2 regions of the Brevibacillus aydinogluensis genome follow, and region 2 is predicted to be linked to the other one. Evidence: riboswitches for the same ligand, from Rfam matches in the RefSeq annotation. Region 2 holds a riboswitch; the other holds the start of a gene.
The links. Region 2 has a riboswitch for cyclic di-GMP ahead of Q7F15_RS02735 (methyl-accepting chemotaxis protein). Riboswitches for the same ligand answer to the same signal wherever they lie in the genome.
Positions count from the first base shown of each region.

Region 1: linked by a shared signal. The riboswitch ahead of ggt (gamma-glutamyltransferase) and the one ahead of Q7F15_RS02735 (methyl-accepting chemotaxis protein) in region 2 are both predicted to bind cyclic di-GMP.

Region 1 is NZ_OY569118.1:147,295-157,650, forward strand. Features, by position in the region: gene ggt (gamma-glutamyltransferase) at 55-1,677, opposite strand; cyclic di-GMP riboswitch class I at 1,930-2,019, opposite strand; gene Q7F15_RS00695 (glutamine--tRNA ligase/YqeY domain fusion protein) at 2,414-4,075, shown strand; gene Q7F15_RS00700 (TetR/AcrR family transcriptional regulator) at 4,331-4,924, shown strand; gene Q7F15_RS00705 (hypothetical protein) at 5,032-5,490, shown strand; gene Q7F15_RS00710 (NAD(P)H-dependent oxidoreductase) at 5,504-6,091, shown strand; gene Q7F15_RS00715 (MDR family MFS transporter) at 6,379-7,662, shown strand; gene Q7F15_RS00720 (uracil-DNA glycosylase) at 7,886-8,587, shown strand; gene Q7F15_RS00725 (thiamine diphosphokinase) at 8,604-9,248, opposite strand; gene Q7F15_RS00730 (GNAT family N-acetyltransferase) at 9,547-10,356, shown strand, end outside.
Region 2 is NZ_OY569118.1:549,687-560,042, forward strand. Features, by position in the region: gene Q7F15_RS02720 (FAD-dependent oxidoreductase) at 1-1,098, shown strand, start outside; gene Q7F15_RS02725 (multicopper oxidase family protein) at 1,136-3,238, shown strand; gene Q7F15_RS02730 (MBL fold metallo-hydrolase) at 3,273-3,956, shown strand; cyclic di-GMP riboswitch class I at 4,729-4,814, shown strand; gene Q7F15_RS02735 (methyl-accepting chemotaxis protein) at 5,050-7,308, shown strand; gene Q7F15_RS02740 (ATP-grasp domain-containing protein) at 7,305-8,465, shown strand; gene Q7F15_RS02745 (sensor histidine kinase) at 8,622-10,010, opposite strand; gene Q7F15_RS02750 (response regulator transcription factor) at 10,003-10,356, opposite strand, start outside.

The sequences.
Region 1 (10,356 bases), 400 kb from region 2:
TGAAGCGTAACAGCATTCAGACTGCCGGGAATGCTCCCGGCAGTCTGGAGTGAATCAATATCCCATTGCTGCACCTTCGCCGCGCGGATCGGCGCCGCCAAACTTCACGTTGGTGACGGGATCGATCAGAATCGCTCCGGATTGGCCCATTTGATCGGTGTAGGCGTCTTCCAGTTTTTCAACCGGGTGACCGCGTTTGATCAGTTCGTCCAAAACAGCTTGCGGAATTCGGCTTTCTACCTTGAGGTTGTTGGAAGAAGCACCCCAGTTGCGTCCGTGCAGCCATCTTGGCGCTTCGATCGCGTCCTGTACGCTGAAGCCAAAATCGACAATGCGGGTCACCAGAGCGGCCTGGGTCTGAGGCTGTCCTTCTCCGCCTTGGGTTCCGTAGAGGAGGTAAGGCTTGTCTCCCTTAAACAGCATCGCCGGATTGATGGTGTTGAAGGAGCGTTTGCCCGGCTCCAGGTGGTTGATGTGGTTCGGATCCAGGGAGAAGTAGCTGCCGCGGTTTTGCAGCAGGATGCCGGTGCCTTTGGCCACGATGCCGGAGCCCCAGTCGAAGTAGTGGCTTTGAATCATCGAAACGGCGTTGCCATCCTTGTCGACGACGCCGAGCCATACAGTGTCCCCTTTCGGATCGAGCGGCTCCACCGTTTGGGCTGCCTGTTTCATGTCGATCCGCTTGGCCAGTTCTTGACCGTGCTCTTTGGACAGCAGGTAGTCTACCGGAATGTCGGCAAACTCGGGGTCGGTCAGCCATTTGTCACGGTCGGCAAAGGCTTGCTTGGTGGCTTCCACAATCACATGGTAGTAATCGGGAGTGCCTTCGCCCAAGCTCTTCACATCGAAGTTGTTCAGGATGTTGAGAATGGAGAGCGAGGCCATTCCTTGCGAGTTGGGCGGTACGTTGTACGCCTTGTACCCGCGATAGTCAACGGAAATCGGTTTTGCCCACGTAGCGGTGTGTTTTTCAAAGTCTTTCAGGGTGAGCAAGCCGCCGTTTTTCTGCATGTCTTCGACGATTTTCTTGGCGATTTCGCCTTTGTAGAATCCGTCGGCCCCTTTTTTGGCGATGATTTTCAAGGATTCCGCCAGGTCTTTCTGCTTCAGGATTTCGCCAGCCTGATACGGTTCGCCGTTGGGTTTCAGGTAGATTTTGCGGAACTCTTCAAAGCGCTGCAGATTTTTCAGATCGTTGTCGGTCGGATCGGTCGCGTACTTGGTCCAGTACACCTGGTTGGGGGAGACGGGATAGCCTTTTTCCGCGTACTCGATCGCCGGCTCCAGCAGTTTGCTCCACGGAATCTTGCTGCCGCTCATTTCCTTGCGAGCGTAGTTGTACGCTTCCCACCAGCCGGAAACGACTCCGGGGACGGTGTTGGCGGCCAGATAACCGCGGGACGGGATTTTCTCGTATCCTTTGCTCTTGTAGAACTCAATGGTCGCTTTCTCCCCGGCACGGCCGCTGCCGTTCAGGGCGCGCAGTTCTTTCGTTTTTGCGTTGTAGATCAGCCAGAAGTTGTCCCCGCCGATGCTGGTGTAATGAGGATAGACGACGGTCAGTGTGGAAGCCGCAGCGATCGCGGCATCGACCGCGTTACCGCCTTCCTGCAGCGTCTTCAGTGCAGCGGCGGTAGCCAGGTAGTGCGGAGTGGTAACCATGCCATTCGGCGACATGGAAGTTGGACGGTGTGCAGCATTGCCCGCAGGTGTGAAGGCGGACAGGCTTAAAACGCCGGCAAGTCCCAGGGCGCCTAGTTTTTTCCAGAACCTTTTCACAGTCGTTCCTCCTTTGGTCTAGTTGTAAAAGCAAGTTGTGCTGGATGGTACGTAGCTCTGGCGCCTCACCTCCCCCCTATGGACTGCAACCGCCTGCTTACACAAAAAAGACCGATGACATAGGATCATCGGTTTGTCCTACATCAATACTTCGGTAACTGGCTGGCGTGTCCGCTCATGGCGGAGGTAGCCCCTGTAGCTTTGCGTCGCCGGGTTTCCCCGGGTTTGCCGTTTCGATATCAATGCGTGGTCGTAAATTTTCAAAATGCGTAAAATGAGACCATCTTCATTCGTCTCGCGGTGCAGGCAGTCCAATGGACTTGGGAAAATCACATTTCTATTTCATTAGATCGGTAAATTCGTCCCGATGTTTAAGGGGGAAATTAAAAAAATCTGCGGATTTTGTGACTATGGTCCGATGTCCCTGCACTTGGCGGAGGATGTTTTTCGTGCGCGCACCTTTCTGCGCACATCCAAGCTGCTGAATTCAATAATGAACATCGGCTGCGGCCGTCAACAGCGACGGCATGTGCCCCATTGTGGTAAGGCGGGACGAGGCACGGCCCGATTTGTTGAACTCTCGATGCGGAATCAGTATTATTGATTGTAAAGGTGAAGTGAAAGGTTGATTCAATTGGAAAACAAGTCGGCAACATCCAATTTTATCCGCAGCATCGTCATTGAGGATTTGCAGGCGGGACGAGTGAAAGAAGTCGTGACCCGTTTCCCTCCGGAACCGAACGGGTATCTCCATATCGGTCATGCCAAATCCATCTGCCTGAATTTTGAGCTGGCTGACGAATTCAATGGCAGAACCAACCTGCGCTTTGACGACACCAATCCGCTGAAAGAAGACACCGAGTACGTGGAAGCGATCAAGGAAGACGTCAAATGGCTGGGTTTTGAGTGGGATGGTCTTCATTTCGCATCCGACTACTTTGAGGAAATGTACAATCGCGCGGTGTTGCTGATCAAAAAAGGCAAGGCGTACGTCGACGACCTCTCCGCGGAGGAGATCCGCAAAACGCGGGGGACGCTGACAGAGCCGGGCACGGAGAGTCCGTACCGCAACCGTTCGGTGGAGGAAAACCTGGACCTGTTCCAGCGGATGCGCAACGGCGAGTTCAAGGACGGCGAAAAAGTATTGCGCGCCAAAATCGACATGAGTTCGCCGAACATCAACCTGCGCGACCCCGTGCTCTATCGGATCGCCCATGCCACCCATCACAACACCGGAGACAAGTGGTGCATCTACCCGATGTACGACTTTGCCCACCCGCTGGAAGACGCCATCGAGGGCGTGACCCACTCGCTGTGCTCGCTCGAGTTTGAAGATCACCGTCCGCTTTACGACTGGGTCGTACGCGAATGCGAGATGGAGCACGTGCCGCGGCAGTATGAATTTGCCCGTTTGAACATGACCAATACGGTGATGAGCAAACGCAAGCTGAAATTGCTGGTGGACGAAAAAATCGTGGACGGTTGGGACGACCCGCGGATGCCCACCATCGCCGGTCTGCGCCGCCGCGGCTACACGCCGGAAGCGATTCGGGCGTTTGCGCGGGAAATCGGCGTCTCCCGCAGCAACAGCGTGGTGGATGCGAAGATGCTGGAGCATTTCATCCGCGAAGACCTGAAGCTGAAGGCGCCGCGCACGATGGCCGTGCTGCGCCCGCTGAAAGTGGTCATTACCAACTATCCGGAAGGCCAAGTGGAGATGCTGGACGCGGAAAACAACCCGGAAAATCCCGAGATGGGCATCAGGCAAATCCCGTTTTCCCGCGAGATTTACATCGAGCAGGATGACTTCATGGAAAATCCGCCGAGCAAGTACTTCCGCCTGTTCCCGGGCAACGAAGTGCGGCTGAAGCACGCCTACTTCATCAAGTGCCACGACGTGATCAAGGACGAACAGGGGAACGTGGTGGAACTGCACTGTACGTACGACCCGGAAACGAAGAGCGGCACCGGGTTCACCGGCCGGAAAGTGAAGGGGACGATCCACTGGGTGGACGCCAAACACGCCGTTCCGGCGGAGTTCCGCCTGTATGAACCGCTCATTCTGGACGGGCAGGAAGACGGCGATTCGTTCTTGGACAACATCAATCCCAATTCGCTGGAAACGCTGCACGGTTTTGTCGAGCCCAACCTGAAGGACTGCAAGCCGCACGACAAGTTCCAGTTCTTCCGCCACGGCTACTTCAACGTCGATCCAAAGTATACGACTCCGGACAAACTGGTGTTCAACCGGATTGTCTCGCTGAAAAGTTCGTTTGAACTGCCGAAGAAGGGATAAATTCGCGCATACATGGAAAAGCTGTTAACACGGTTAACAGCTTTTTTCATATTCTTGGGGACCCCCGCCGGGTGCTGCATGAGCACACCTGAGCGGGGGATTTTTTTGAGAGGGGCGGCCGGATATGCTCGATTCCGGTCACAATTTTAAAGAAAAAATGTCATTTGGACGGCAGGATTTCCCATGGAATATATTGAAAAATTACACAGATGATATATTGGTTGTACAACCAATCAAAATGAATGGTGATCTGGAATGAAACCAAAAGCAGGTAATACGCGAGCCCAATTAATTGAAGCGGCTTACAAGGTTCTTGCCGAAAAGGGATACGAAAACAGTTCCGTTAAGGACATTGCTCGTGAGGCAGGCGTGTCGCCCGGCTTGGTGCACTACCATTTTGCAAACAAGGAAGACCTTTTGGTGTCTGTTGTCAAAGAAGCAGCCAATGAGTACTGCCAACAGATGAGAAAGTTACGGAAGACAGTTGCGGAAGACAAACTTGCCGACGCTGCGCTGGCGGAGTCTTTGGAGCGAATAAAGAGCAATGCCGATTGGTACAAGCTGCGATATGAATTGTATGTGCTTGGCTTGCGAAATCCCGCGATTCAGTCCGGGGTGAAAGAGCTTATCGCAAGGGGAAGGGAGGGAATCGAAGAAACAATCCAAGCGGTGGCAGGAAAAACGCTGCCAAATGGGGCTGAGATGTCCGCCATTTTGTTCGCCTGTTTCGAAGGGCTCGCCTTGCAGTCTTTCGTTGATTCGGAGTTTGACCTGGAAGGCGCTTACCAATTCCTTGGTCAAATGGTCGAACAATTCTTGCAATCGCAATCGGAACGTGAGCGGACGTGACAGTGCGCGTACCGCGCGAGGATTGAAAGGTATGTGTGTGGTGTCAATAGAGCCGTTGTTATCTGTATTGGTTGGTCATACAACCAAAAAATTATGGGGGTGTTTTCATGTTGAATCTGGTTCTGGCCGCAATGGAACGATTGGCACTGACAGTGATCGTGGGCGGAGGCGTTGTCATGGCCGCCGGTGTCCGTCCTCTCTTACTGTCCATTTTGGCAAAGCCGGGACAACCCGATTTGGCTGAAACCGTTGAGGGGCTCTCAATCAACGCGTGGAACCGATACAACCGATTTGCCTTGTGGGCGGCCATTGTCGTGGCGGTCGTTGATCTCGTGCGTATTGTTACGGGGCTGGCTTTTTCCTGGTGGCATGTTGGCCTGATCCTTACAATCTTTGTGGCTTTGCTTGGAAAGTTATTGATCGATCAGACACTGAAAACGCGGCTTAATGAGACTGGCGCTGAAGCTGTCGGCAGTGCCGAGCAGCGTGCCGGACACCGGCGGGTTGAGTTTCTCTCGGTCGTCATTCTTGTTTTGGCTGTGTTGTTGGTCATCCTGCCGTTCTGACGGAGGTATCCAGATGAATGTGTTGATTGTCTACGCACACCCGAACCCGAAGAGTTTGAATGCCGCCATTTTGAAGGAAGTGGAGCGCGGCCTGCAAGAGGCCGGCTACCAGTATACGGTTATCGATCTATACCAGGACAACTTTCAGCCGGTTCTGGTGTACAATGACAGCATCCGGCGCAGCGAACTCAAGAACGATCCGGAAACGGCGCGTTATCGTGAGCTGGTGCGGCAGGCCGATCATCTCATCTTCATTTATCCCGTTTGGTGGTATGGTGTCCCGGCGATTCTTAAGGGCTTCTTTGATCGCTTGTTTGTTTCGGGATTCGCCTATCACTACGAGGGGATGGTGCCAAAGGGATTGCTCAGCGGAAAATCGGCATGGGTGTTCTATACGATTGACTCTCCCGGATGGTATGTCAGACTGGTTCGCCGCAGTGTCGAATGGAAGATTATGAGAGATGCGATCCTCGCGTTTTGCGGAATACGAAAGGTCAAGAGATTCATGTTTGCCGGCGTCAAGAGGAGCAGCCAAAAGCGGCGTCAAAAATGGCTGGAATCCGTCTATCATCAGGTGCGTTTTGGACTCAGGGAATCATGATGAAGATTCGGTTATCCCGTTGGGTCGATACCCGGGCGTATGGCAAGGAAAACAGGTGGCACAAGTCTCACTTCTTCGAAACACCCAGATGTTTACCCCTCCCCTTAGCGTTTTGAAGCGGACGCTATCGACTTATTGCTGGTCGTCAAGAGAGCGAGCGGGCACCATCACACATGACACCACGGGCTTTGGTTGCAATGCGTCGCCAAAATGAAAATGCAGGTGAAATTGCCATAAATTAGTGTATAATGTGTGTATAAAATTTTGACAAAAGGGGGTGGGGAACCATGAGATTTCGCGACCTTCACATCAACATCAAGGTGCGCCTGCTGACAAGGTTTTTAAGCATTTTGGTCGGTGCGACGATTTTTCCGTTTATGTCGATATACTTTACGGAAAAACTGGGGCAGGCGATCGCCGGGGTTCTCATGCTGTCAACGGTCATAACCACGGTGATTATCAGCTTCTACGGCGGATTTTTGGCCGACAGGATCGGGCGGCGAAAAGTGATGATCATGTCGCAATCGGTACTGCTAGGGGCGTACTCCGTCATGACCATCGCCAACTCCGAGTGGCTCGATTCAGCCTGGCTCACCTATGCGATGCTGCTGGTGCAAAGCGTCGGCACCGGCATGCTGTTTCCCGCCGTGGACGCCATGATCATCGACGTGACGAATCAGGAGAATCGCCGGTATGTCTACAGCTTGAACTACTGGTCGATCAACCTGGCCATGTCGATCGGTGCGCTGGGGGGCGGCTTTCTGTTTCAAACGCACCGGTTTGAATTGTTTCTGCTGTTCACCTGTGTTCATGTGTTAACGCTGATCATGTTTGTCTTGTTTATGACCGAATCGCACCAAACGAAGCGGAATGAACAGGTAAGAAACAAGGCGGTGTGGAAGGATCTGCTGCAAAGCTATCGGCTCGTGGCCAAGGATCGCACTTTTCTCTTTTTTTGTCTCGCAGTGTTGTTGGGCAACGCCCTGCTCAATCAGAAAACCTATTACATAGCTGTTCGTCTTCAGCAGGAGTTTGGCAGCCAGCTTCTGAACGTGGCGAATTGGTTTTCGCTCAAGATCGACGGGATCAGAATGGTTGGCATCATGCAGACGGAGAACACTATTTTGGTTGCCATGGGCATGTTGTTCGTGACGAAGTGGATCAAACGGTTCTCGGACAGCCTTGTGCTGCGAACAGGCGTGTTCTTGTACATGATTGGCTTCGCCGCCTTGGGAAGCAGCAACGGGCTGTGGATTCTGCTCCTGGCGGTGTTTGTCGTGACATGCGGCGAATTGTTGCTGACGCCGGTAAGCCAGTCCGTAATCGCTGATCTGGTGAACGATGAAGCGAGGGGGTCCTATATGGCGGTGTACGGACTGGTTGGTCATGGGGGAAGGCTTCTGGGCGCTGGCGGCATCCTGGTCGGGGTGCTTGTGCCATCCTGGATGATGAGCGGACTCTATGTTCTGATCGGAATCTTCATGCTCTGCTTGTTTCACTACGTGTTAAAACAGCGTCAGCAAAAAAACGAGACCGACGCTGCTTCTCACAATACACCGCTCCCTGTGTAGTGCCGTAGATATGTCGGGGGAGCGCAACAGGGTGCCCTTGATCGTCCAGGGGTGCCCTGTTGCGTTTGATTGTTCCGCTGGCTGGATGTCCGGTACCCCTGCGTCGTTCGCGTGTATTCGCGCACTGGGAGAAGGGAGCGGCCAGCTCGGGGAAAGTTATCGCCGGACCCGTCTCTTTTTGATACAGTAGACAAAGGAGAAGAAAAAGCAAGGTGTGAAGGATATGGCAATTTTGCACAACGATTGGGCCGAACTGCTGGCGGACGAATTTGAAAAACAGTACTACCGGCAGTTGCGGCAGTTCCTGAAGGCGGAATACCAAAGCCGCACCGTGTATCCCGACATGTACGACATTTTCAACGCGCTTCATCTGACGCCGTACCGGGAAACCAAAGTGGTGATTCTCGGTCAGGACCCGTATCACGGACCGGGACAAGCCCACGGCCTCAGCTTTTCCGTCAAACCGGGGGTTGCGCCTCCGCCATCACTGCAAAACATCTTCAAGGAACTGCAGAGCGATCTGGGCTGTGCCATCCCCAATCACGGCTATCTGGTTAGCTGGGCAAAACAGGGGGTCCTGCTGCTCAACACAGTGCTGACCGTGCGCGCGGGCAGCCCCAACTCGCACAAGGGGATGGGCTGGGAGCAGTTTACCGACCGGGTCATTGCCGTCCTAAACGAGCGGGAAACGCCGATGGTCTTTATTCTCTGGGGGCGTCACGCGCAGGAAAAAGCAGCGTTTATTGACAAGCAAAAGCATTGTGTCATTCAATCCCCGCATCCAAGCCCGTTTTCGGCCAATCGGGGCTTTTTCGGCAGCCGGCCGTTTTCCAGGGCCAACCGCTTTTTGCGGGAGCAGGGCTTGGGCGAAATCGACTGGCAGCTTCCCCTGCAGGTGGAACTGACCGCCGCAGGAGAGCAGTAAGCGAGGCGCGTTTTCGTTAATCCTTGCTGCGGATGACAAGCAGGCACCCGCTTGCGACGGAGATTGTCCCGCTGTCGGCCGTCAGCACGTTGCTGATGCCCAGCGTGTCACCGAGGCGCAGCGTCGCATGTTCCAGCGGATATTGAAATCCGGACAGGGTAATGCCGGTCACTTCCGGGGTGAGCGGCAGCAGCGAGATGTGGGGACAGCGGCTGGGGCCGAGGGTCAGCTCGCGGTCGACGAGCATGATGTCATTGGCAGCATCGACGATCCGGCAGCGTACGCCGCTGCGCAGCCCTTTCCACAACAGGTGAACGTTGGCCAGCGTGTGATCGAAACGGGACCCCAGTGCCCCCGTCAGGACAATCTCCTGCGCGCCCTGATCCAGTGCCCAGACGAAGCCCATCTCCGTGTCGGTCATATCTTTCAAGACCGGGTCGCAGGAGCGCACTTCTTCGCTGTGCGCGCTGATCTCCGCCCACTCCTCAGGCGTGACCGAGTCAAAATCGCCGATGGACAGGCGGGGGCGTAGACCGTGGCGGATGAGAAACAGCGCTCCCCGGTCGACACCGACCAGACAGTCACCCGCCTCTACTTCCTCAAGCGCCCAGTCACCCAGATTGCCTCCTGCAAACAGGATGATTCGTGTTGGATTGCTCATGATTTTTTCCTCATTCCGTGTCGATTGCGTTTGTCATCCCCAGATCGTTTTTCCTGGGAGCAGGCCCGTCCTACCCAATCAGGGGCTCCGGGCCCGAAAACGGTTCTCTTCCACAATATCATGGACCCGCCCTGATGTGCCAATGAAGATGAGCCCATCCGCTTCACCTGCCCATAGACGGTCCTCGCGAAAGATCTTGCCGGCGGTCATCGCCTGTCATGCAATACCAGTGAAAATAATTGAATGTTTTGGATTTTGTCGATTAAAATCATTTTATCAACTGCGGGAAGGTGAAGAGATGATTGTCGTCAAGCGCATGAATCAATGCACGCTGGCTGAGGTCACACTGGCGTGGAACCGGGGGTTTGAGGGCTATTTTGTTCCGGTGACGATGACGGAAAAAAGTCTGCTGCAGCGGCTGGGACGGGAGGATTACGCACCATCCCTGTCTGTGATTGCGTTTGCGGACGGGGAACCGATCGGTCTGGTCGCCAGCGGCGTTCGCACCATCAACGGGAAAAAAGCGGCCTGGAACGGAGGCACCGGCGTTGCTGCGGCGTACCGTCGGCAGGGCGTTGGACGCCGATTGATGGAGGAGACGCTGGCCCTGTACCGCAAAGCGGGCGTCGAGCTGGCGACGCTGGAAGCGTTCCGGCAAAACGAGCAGGCGATCGCCCTCTACCGGCAGTTCGGTTATGAGGTGACGGACCGGCTGCTGTTCTTGCAGCGTACCGACGCGCTGACGGATCGGCCGTTTGGCGATGTCACTTCCGCCCCCTACCGGCTGCGGCATGGCATTCCCCAGGAGGCGGCGGCGCTTTCCTTTTACGAGGCGGACGTGCCGTGGCAAAACCAGTGGCCCAGCCTTTGCGATGGAGAGGCGGTCTTCGTGGAAGACGAGAACGGCGAGACAGTCGGTTACGCCTTTTACAAACGGACGCTGGACGAGGCGGGCAAACCGACCGCTATCGTATTGCGGCAGTGTGCGTACCTGCCCGGACGGGCTGATGCGGAGGCGATCGTTCGTTTTGCGCTGGCCCATGTGTGGGGATCGCCGGAACTGGCCTGCACGCGTTCTACCTTCAACCTGCCGGCCTCCTGCAAGCTG
Region 2 (10,356 bases):
TATGAAGCACAGCCGGATCATGATGATTACGCCGGCCTGTTTCTGAATGTGGCGCGCAACGGCATGCGCATCCTGAGCGAACTGGGCGTAGACGACCGCATTCGCAGGGAAGGCATTGAAATGCGCGTCATGAGTTTTCACAGCAGCAGCGGCAAATGGCTGGGGACGATCGGCGACCGTTCCGGAGAAGTGCAAGGGTTCACGGTGAAACGGGGATTTTTGCACAAAGTGCTGCGCGAAGCAGCCTTGCAGGAAGGCATCCCGATCGAATTCGGCAAAAGGCTTGCAAATCTGCAGATGACGGATCGGCAGGTGACCGCCTTTTTTGAAGACGGGACCTCTGCGGAAGGCGATTTGCTGGTCGGCTGCGACGGCATTCATTCCCGCACGCGCAGGCTGATATTGCCCAACGCTCCGGAACCGGATTACACGGGCCTGATCAGCTTTGGCGGCTTTGCGCGCGGCGTCGATGTTCCGCGCGAGCCCGGCACCCAGCACATGGTATTCGGGAAAAAAGCGTTTTTCGGTTATCTGGTCAAGTCGGACGGAGAAATCTACTGGTTCGGTAATCTCAATTATCCGGGCAGGCCGACGAGAAAAGAATTGATGTCCATACCACAGGCGGAGTGGCGTCAAGTGATCAGCAACCTGTACCAAGGCGAACTTCAGCCCGTTCCGGACATTATTCGCAAGACGGAAAGCCACATCGGCGTCTATCCGATCTACGACCTGATCTCCGTCTCCGCCTGGTACAGCGGACCCGCGGTACTCATCGGCGACGCGATTCATGCGACTTCGCCCAACGCCGGGCAGGGGGCTTCGCTGGCGCTTGAGGATGCCTTGATGCTCGCCAAATGCGTCCGGGACATCGGCAATCTGGGAGAGGCGTTCCGGCACTTTGAGCTGTTGCGGCGGGAACGGGTGGAGAAGATCGTCAAGTATTCGAGAAGCATTGGCCAGCGCAAACATGCGACGAATCCGGTACAAGTGTTTTTCCGCGATTTGATGCTCCCTTTCTTTCTGAAGATGGCGAGCCGTCAATCTCTCGCGTGGATGTACGATTATCGCGTGAACTGGCATGACAAGGTAACGGTATAAAGGGGCTCCTGGAGGGAGACGTAAAGGAGGCAATTTCGTGCTCGAGGCACTGTATGGTCTGGAATTTATTCTGTTGTTGGCGCTTGTGATCGTCTGGGGGCTGACCGGACTTGCGGCGAATCGTCTGAAATACGTTTCGTTTCGGCAAACCGGTGTTTCCCGGTGGAGAAAAGCGGTGCGAGTCGGCGTTTGGGCGGGCTTCATCCTGCTTTTCCTCTGGGGTATTGTCATAACGATAGCCTATTTCACGCTAGGCTGGTATTTCGTCATGGATCGCGTTATCGTCATGCTGCCGCTCTTGGCTCTGCCGGCTATTTTCGTGGCCAGAAGCGCTCTGCCATTCTTGAAGCAGAACACGGTCATGACGCCGAAATCTTTGGTGTTCATCGCGGCATCCATTCACACGATGGCAGCCGGGGCCCTCTTGGTGCTGTCTTTGGTAATGTTCGATATTCCATCCATCCCGGATGTGAGAGAGTCCACGCTGTACCTGGCCGTGCTGGTGGGATGCGCCGCTCTGCTGTGGTTGTACCATCGGCGGCGCGTAGAGATCATCCGGTCCCGCCCCCAGGGGATTCTGGCGCGGGTATTGAGAAAAACCGCGTTGGCATCAGCGGCGGTTGTCCTGTTGGTGGCGTGGTTTCAGTGGTCGCTTGCAAACAGCAAATTTCCTGAATCCATGGCGATGATTCATCCGGAAACGTTTGAATATGGCGGAGGTTCCGAAATTCCGAGCGTTGTATCGTCAGATCATCACGGTCACCATGCCGTCATGCCGGCAGGAGGCAGCGCAGCAGCGGTGAGCGTCGCCGATTTGACAGGCCCCCGCACCGGCCAACCCGACAAACGCTTTACGCTCGTCGCGCAGAAGAAGACGATCCAGCTCGCATCGGGACACACGGTCGAAGCGTGGACATTTAACGGCCAGGTTCCGGGCCCGCAGCTGGTGGTGCACGAAGGAGATCTGGTGGAAGTCACGCTGCGGAATCAAGATATTGAACAAGGGGTTACTTTGCATTGGCACGGCGTCGATGTTCCAAACGCGGAAGACGGGGTGGCGGGATTGACCCAAGATGCCGTCATGCCCGGCGAATCCCATACGTATCGCTTTGTCGTGGAAGAGACGGGCAGCCATTGGTATCATTCCCATCAAGTTTCTTCGGTCCAGGTTGCCAAAGGGCTGTTCGGCGCCTTCATTATCCTGCCCAAGCGCAGTGATGCGAGCAGTGCCGGGAATGGTCAGACGAGCGGCGAGGAAGCCGATGTCACGGTTTTCGCTCACGACTGGGAAACGCCGGATGGAGAGACAGCGGTTCTGCATCTGCCAGCCCCCGCTCAAAGCCAAATCATAAAGCCCGGTACGAAGGTGAGGCTTCGGCTCATGAACAGCGCCAGCAATACGAAAATATTCTCGCTTCATGGGACGCCTTTCCAAGTGTCCGCGATTGACGGTTGGGACATTCACAAGCCGGGGGTGGTGACCGACCGGCGGCTGAAAATCGGGGGAGGCGGCCGGTATGATGTGACATTTACGATGCCTGAACATCCGGTAACATTGGCGCTGGATGAGAGGGAATCCCAAGCCGTTGTTGTATTCAGTAAAGACGGGCAGGGGAAAGCCGACATCCGGGCAGGAGGTCCGATCCTGGACCCGCTGGAATACGGTGCTCCCGCTCCGGCACCAATTGATGACACTGCAAAGTTTGACCGGGAATTTCTCATGGTGTTGGACCAGATCTATTTGGGGAATTACAATGGCTCCTCGAATCACTTGTGGGCCATTAACGGGGAAGTGTTTCCGCATACGCCGACGTTCGTGGTGGAGGAAGGGGACCTCGTCAAGACGCGCATCGTCAACCGGTCGTTTTCGGAGCATCCGATGCATCTGCACGGACATCATGTTGTTGTCCTAAGCCGAAACGGCAAGCCGTACAAGGGCAGTCCGCTCGTGCTTGACACTGTCCTCGTGGAACCGGGCGAAACCTACGAAGTGGCATTCCGCGCCGACAATCCGGGCATCTGGATGGATCACTGCCACATACTGGAGCATGCGGCGTTGGGGATGTCGATGCATTTGACGTATCCCAACGTGACAACGCCTTATACGGTTGGCGAGGCGTCGGGGAATCACCCGGAATAAACGATACGGACTAATGGAAAGTAGGGTGAAGTGTATGGAGATTGTCGAACTGAGCATTTCGTTTGAATTTAATGGCACAACCAATGTGATCTATCCCAGTTTGATCGTATCGGAGAATGAACTGGCTTTGGTCGATACCGGGTATCCGGGGTTTCTCCCTCTCATCGAAAGCGAGATCGCAAGAAACGGCTATGACGCGAAGAATCTCACACATATCATCATTACGCATTACGATGATGACCATATCGGCTCACTGTATGATTTTAAAGCAAAATACCCGTGGATACGGATTATCGCAAGTGAACAGGAAGCCAGGTTCATCAGCGGTGAAAGCAAAGCAGAGCGATTGATTCAGGCTGAAAACCTGCTGCAGCATTTGCCTGAGGAACAACAGGCATTTGGCAAATGGTTCATCCAGCAGTTGAAGAGTTTGAAACATGTGCCCGTTGATCACGTGGTGCGCGATGGCGACATGCTGTTTTCCAATCAATGTAAAATCATCGCTACTCCCGGACATACTTCCGGGCACATTTCCCTGTATGTTCCCGAACTGAACAGCGTGATTACCGGTGATGCTGCGGTGAATGACAACGGTCAACTCGTCGTCGCCAATCCGCATTATTGTTTGGATCTGGAAAAAGCGGAGCAATCGTTGCGAACCATAATAAGTCTGCACGCTGCGCATTATTACTGTTACCACGGCGGAAAATTAGGCTGAGCGCTCTTTTATCGTTATGAAGGAACAGCCCCCTCAAACAAGTCGTTTGGGGGGGCAGCGTGTAGACAAAGTTCGCGGCGCATGGGAGATCGGGCCCGCTCGCTCGCTTGACGCCCAGCACAGAAGCGAATGAAGTCCGCTCCAAAACGAGACGCGGGCAGGGGACAAACATCTGGGTATTTCGAGGAAGTGAGACTTGTGTCCCCTGTTGATTCCCGCGTCTTCGTTTTTCCGCTGAGCAGGTCGTCAAAGGAGCTCGCTTGGCCCATCCCTCCATGCGATGCACATTGTCTTCCGCTTCGGTTGATGAATGGGCAGGCCTTTCGGCCTGGAAATCATTTTTTGTGGACGCTAACTCAATGAACCGTTTGTCTTCAGTCCGCCCCCTCAAACAAGTCGTTTGGGGGGTTTTTATACGCCCATCACGCGGGGCAGTTCCCTTCGTTTTGACACGCGACACGTCACTTGATCCACGCAAATTATCTATACCAAAAGTAATTTCTGTAGATATTTATTTATCAATAAAACGTTTTTATCGACTTCAAATCCCCATTCCATCATCTCTTCATCCCTCCTACCAAGCTCCTCTCTATCGATCAATCCTATGTGAGAAAACTCCCAAGCCGCCGGAACTTCCGCTGCAAATCCATAGGTCTATCAACTTTCGCGGTATAGGAAATATTGACCAGTAACATATTTCGTTATATCATGAATGTGACAAAAAGAAACAATATATTACAGAAACAACTAAAATCAACTAAATTTCGACAAGGTTCGTCAATGGCAAACTTATCGAAAGATAAGGACGCAAAGCCTCGGGTCTAAGATTGTCAAAACTATGATGGCCGGGTTGCCGAAACCGATGCGCTCTATTTCACTCAGTCTCAGGAATGGCGGCTATTCGGGTAACCGAATAGTCTTTTTTGTGAACATTCCAGCAAGGGAAAATGGTTCCACGGCCACCGTTATCGTCTGCTTAGTGGCAGCCGGTTTTGCCAGTCCAACCTTTCGAATGAGCGAAAGGGGGTTACAGGTTTGTTCTAGGATGCCATTTCATATCACTTCAAACCAACAGACGATCGGAGGTAGAAACATGAACGCGACGAGCAAAAAATGGGACTTCCAGTGGCGCGGGTTGCGGTTGCGCAGTTTAAAAGCCCGTGTCCTCTTCTTGTTTGTGATCATTCTCGTCCTGCAATTGGGACTGTCCTCATTTGCCATCAGTTATTCCAAACAAACCATTCAGCAGGAGGAGATCAACAAAACAAGCAGCCTCCTGCAGTCCAAGATTCAGCTGATCGGGGAAGAGTTCGAAAAAATCGGGGTGGTCAGCAAGCTGGCCAACTCTTCGTACGAGAAAAAGCTGGAGGAACTGCGCGGATATCCGGATGACCTGGTCAACCAGTTGTTTGATAGCAAGTATCGGATGAGCAACGGGTTGTACGCGTTGGACGAATATGTCGCCAAAACAAAGGCGGACATCGGGAATGCGCGGATTGAAAAAGGACCGCTGACCGTTGAGCAAAAGCGGCAGATTTTGGCGTCCGAGAGCTTCGACGGTCTGTTTGCGACGATTAAAAAGACAATTCCCGAATCGCAGTGGTACTATTTTACGACCGTTCACAAGTTCCAAAAAATTTATCCGTTCGTGGATAACAAGGAAGGCGCCTATACGACCGACAAATCCATGGCCAATGAATTTTTCCAAATCGCCGTGCCCGAAAACAACCCCAGCCGGGAGATTAAATGGACGAAGCCGTACAAGGACGAATTGGGAACAGGCATGATGGTGACGGCTTCCATCCCGATTTATGCACAGGACAAGTTCCAGGGCGTCTTCTCCATCGACATTTCCTTGACGGGTGTGGCGGACATCGCCAACTCGCTCTCGCTGGCGGACGGCATGCACGCCATGGTTGTTGATTCCTATCAAAACATCTTGACGGGCGCAGTCAAACAGGTGGAGACAAACGAACAGAATACGCTGGAAACCGATATTGAAGATCCTGCCATGAAGGCGTGGATGGTGAAGGTATTAAACGAACAGAAAGACAGCGATCTGTACACCGATCAGGACGATCTCGTGTTTGCCAACAAGATCGAAGAGACAGGGTGGTATTTGTTCCTGTGGGTTCCTGTCAAAAACATTGAAAAATTGTCCGACCAGCAGGTGATGCTCATCAGCCTGATCATCTTCATGTTCATCGTGGGGATTGTGATTGTTTTCGCATACATCTCCAAACGTCTGAACGTGCTGTCGGACGTACGCGACCGTTTGGTTGCCATCGCCTCGGGCGGCGGAGATCTGACGGGGCGCATTCAGGTATCCGGGTCAGATGAAATTCGTCAATTGGCCGACGCATTTAATGAATACCTGAACCAATTGGAGAAGATGATCGCCGACATCAAACGTTCGGCCACGACCGTTGTTGACTACTCCATTCAATTGGAGGAAAACATCGCGTCCAGTACCGAGTACATCGAGGGCATCAACCGCAAAACCAACGACGTAAGCAATGAGTCCACCAACATCTCCGCGGTGGCGCAGGAATTGAGCGCGGCGGTGGAGGAGATTGCCGCGACCACTCGGGACAACCTGTCCACGTTGGGCCATCTGGTCAATGAAATTACACAGATCAAGAACTTGTCCGAAAACTCGGAGGGCGTTGCCAACAAGGCGCTGGCCGGCATGGACAATATCGAGGTCGAAGTGAAGAAGTCGGTTGACATTGCCAAGCAGCTGGAAGACAGCATGAAACGAATCAGCGACATCGTGACGACCATGACCAGCATCAGTACACAGACCAATCTGCTCGCGTTGAACGCTTCGATTGAGGCGGCGCGGGCGGGTGAAGCCGGCAAAGGTTTCTCGGTCGTAGCCGAAGAGGTTCGCAAGCTGGCGGAAGAATCCAAGAACAGTTCGGACAATATTCACGGCATTATTGGCGAACTGCAAAACTCGCTCAGTGAGACCATCCACACGCTCAGCAAGCAGAGCGAGATTATTCTGCGGGAAAAACAAAATGTCATGTCGCTGATCGAACACATGAAAGAGATCAAAACGTCGATTGAAAGTTCCACGGAGCAGATCAAGACGTTCGAGGCGAATGTGGACGCGCAGGCTGACGGAACGGACGCTTCGTCCCAAAATCTGGGGCAGGTAACCGAAAGCATCACGGAAATGACGGCGGCTCTGATGACGATCAGCAGCAACATACAAAATCAGACGGAGATTCAATCTGATATGAGACAGATTGCCGGTCAGATGAAAGCGACCTCCGAACAGCTCAATGAGTTGGTCAAAAAGTTTGTGGTGCGCGGCGATGCGGGTAAGGAGGAACAATCTGCATGATGATGGTGTTGGATAAGCCGTACGTATCTCTGCTCTTGTCCCAGACTCTTGCCAATGTGGGCGTACCGGCGGTGAAGTGCGGGGATATCCGCATTCCGCTGGATAAAACGCTGGAGATTTGGCAGTTGGACGAGGTGGCGGATCGTGTGCGTGATCCCGACCTTGCGCTGTTGTGCAATTCCGAGTATGCGGTGGCGTCCGTGTATCCGCTTCTGAAGGGAACACCGCTCATGGAACAGGCGGAGCTGTTTAAAAACAAGATCAAGTTTCGCGAGACCTTGCGAAAGCTGTATCCCGACTTCTTTTTCCGCGAGTGTTCCTATGAGGAGATTTTCCGACTGCCGGTGGAGACACTTCCGTTTCCACTGGTGGTCAAGCCGACAAAAGGCTTTCGCAGCGTCGGCGTTTACCTGGTGGAAAAGCTGGACGAATGGCCGGCGATGTGCAAGCAGCTGCAGGCGGACATGAGAGCGGCTAAGGAGATTTATCCCGAGTCGGTCGTGAGCGCCAGCAGCTTTATCCTGGAGGAGTGGATTCAGGGAGAGGAATACGCGGTCGATGCGTTTTACGATGCAAACGGGGAACCTGTCGTCCTGAACGTGTTCAAGCGCATGTTTGCGCACGAAGCCGACACGTCCGACCGGATTTATTTCACCGGGAAAAGCGTGCTGCTGGAGGCCCTGGCCAAAATCGAGACATTTATGAAGCAGTTGGGCCATGAAATGCAGCTCCGCCGATTCCCGATGCACTTTGAAGTGCGGATTTCCAAATCGGGCCAGCTCATTCCAATCGAGGTGAATCCGCTCCGCTTCGCCGGCCTGTGCACGACCGATCTGGGGGCGCATGCGTACGGCGTCAACGTGTACGAGTACTTCTTCCAGCAGAAGAAGCCCAAGTGGGACGAGATCATTGCGTCCCTGGACGATTCCATTTTCAGTTTCCTGTGCGCGGAGCTGCCGTTGAGCATTGACGGAAAGTCTATTGAGTCCGTGCACGACCGGAAGTTTGAAAAGAACTTCAGCGACATTCTGGAATACAGGCTCATCCCGTATGAAGAATATCCCACATTCTCCGTCGTCTTTTACCGCAGCCCTTCTCTGAAAGAGAATGAGTACCTGCTGCATTTGGATTTGGAACAGTACCTGGTCATGAAATAGCTCTTGTCGTCAGAAGCGGCTAGAAACAGACGGCGTCGGGGTCCAAGCGGAATGATGACGCCGTCGCGCTGGAAAAAGCGAGGGTCCATCAGCCTGTGCTGCGTGTGTCAGCAAGGTGATGGACCCTTGTTTGTTGTTTGCGTATGCACACAGCCGTTACGCTTTGGGGGAATGCAGCGGGAGTTTGACGGTGAAGCTGCTGCCGAGTCCGGGGCTGCTCGTCACGGTGATCGTGCCGTGATGGGCTTCCACAATCCATTTGGCGATGGCCAGCCCCAGTCCTGTGCCGCCCATTTGTTTCGAGCGGTTTTTGTCGACCCGGTAAAATCGGTCAAAAATGCGGTCCTGCTCCTCTGGCGGGATGCCGATGCCGGTGTCGCGGACGGTGAGGCACATGGACGGGGGATTCGCCGTGTTGTCAACGGAGAGAGTGACCGTAATGTCTCCGCCGCTGGGAGTGTACTTGATGGCGTTATCCAGCAGGATGTACAGCAGTTGTTTGATCCGTTCATGATCGCCGTACACCATCACCGTCGCTGGCGCATCCAGTCTCAGGGTGATCTTTTTCGAGGCAGCCACCGTTTGGGTGGAGCGGATCATCTGTTGGACAGCAGGGACCACGTCAGCGTACTCGCACTGCAGATCGGGGGGGCCGGAGTCGGAACGGGCCAACGTCAGCAAGTCACTCACCAGTTTGGTCATCCGTCTGACTTCATCTTTCATGTTGTCCAGAACGGTTCGTCCAACAGCGGAAAGCTGCTCGCCCTCTTCCATTTCCAATACATCCAGCGAAGACTGCAAGATGCTGAGCGGAGTCCTCAGCTCGTGCGAAGCGTCGGCGACAAACTCCCGCTGACGCTGAAAGGAACGACGAATCGGGATCATCGCCCGCTTGGACATGAAATGGCTGAGGAGGAGCGCAATCCCCAAAAACAAAATGCCCAGGACCGTCAATACGGTGAGCAGCCGTTTGAGCAAATGATTGATAAACGAAATGTCGATACCCGTGTAGAGGATTCCCTTCATCTGTACGCCCTGAAAAATGGGGCGGCCCGTCATCATCAGTTCCAGCCGTCCGTCCGTCGGCGGCATCGGCTTGCCTCGCCGGGGCGGAGGCGGAACCGTCACGGTGCCGTGCCGGACTTCGTTGGCGGCAGGAATCCATCCCCGGACAAGCTCCAGGATCTGTGACTTGGCCCGCGGGATGAATTCATCGCCAAACAAAAGCTGTCCGTTTGCGTCCACCACATAGTAAAAGAATTGATTCCGGCTTTCCCGCATCCGGTTGAGGTTGTCGTACTCTTCCTGACTCAGCACGTCGTCTCGCAGCGCCTCTTCGATCAGCTTGACTTCCTGTTCGGTGATCATCTGCAGCTGTCTCTTTTGTTCATACGCAATCCCGATGTCGACGAGGACGTAAACGATGCCAATAAACAGAGTGAGAAAGACCATGAGCAAAATGCTGTATTGGACGGTCATCCGGTTTTGCGTATGTACAAACAGATCCTTTTTCCAAAAACGGCAGCGCGAGAACCAGTCAGTCATCAAGTTTGTATCCCACCCCGCGAATGGATTGAATCATCTCCGTCTCGCCGTTGAGCTTCTTCCTGAGCAACTTGATGGTGGCGTCTATCGTTTTCATGGACACGTCGGAATTCAAGCCCCAGATGCGCTCGAAAATCACCTCTCGCGACAATACCTGTCCCTTGTTGCGTATGAGCAGTTCCAGCAGCTGGTATTCCCGCGGCGTCAGGTGAATTTCCTTTTCGCCGTCATGGACTGTGCGGTTGGTCAGATTGACGGTGATCGAATGGATCTGCACGATCTGCTCCTGAATCGGGGCAAAATTGCGGCGGGCCAACGCGCGCAAGCGGGCGAGCAGTTCCTCGAT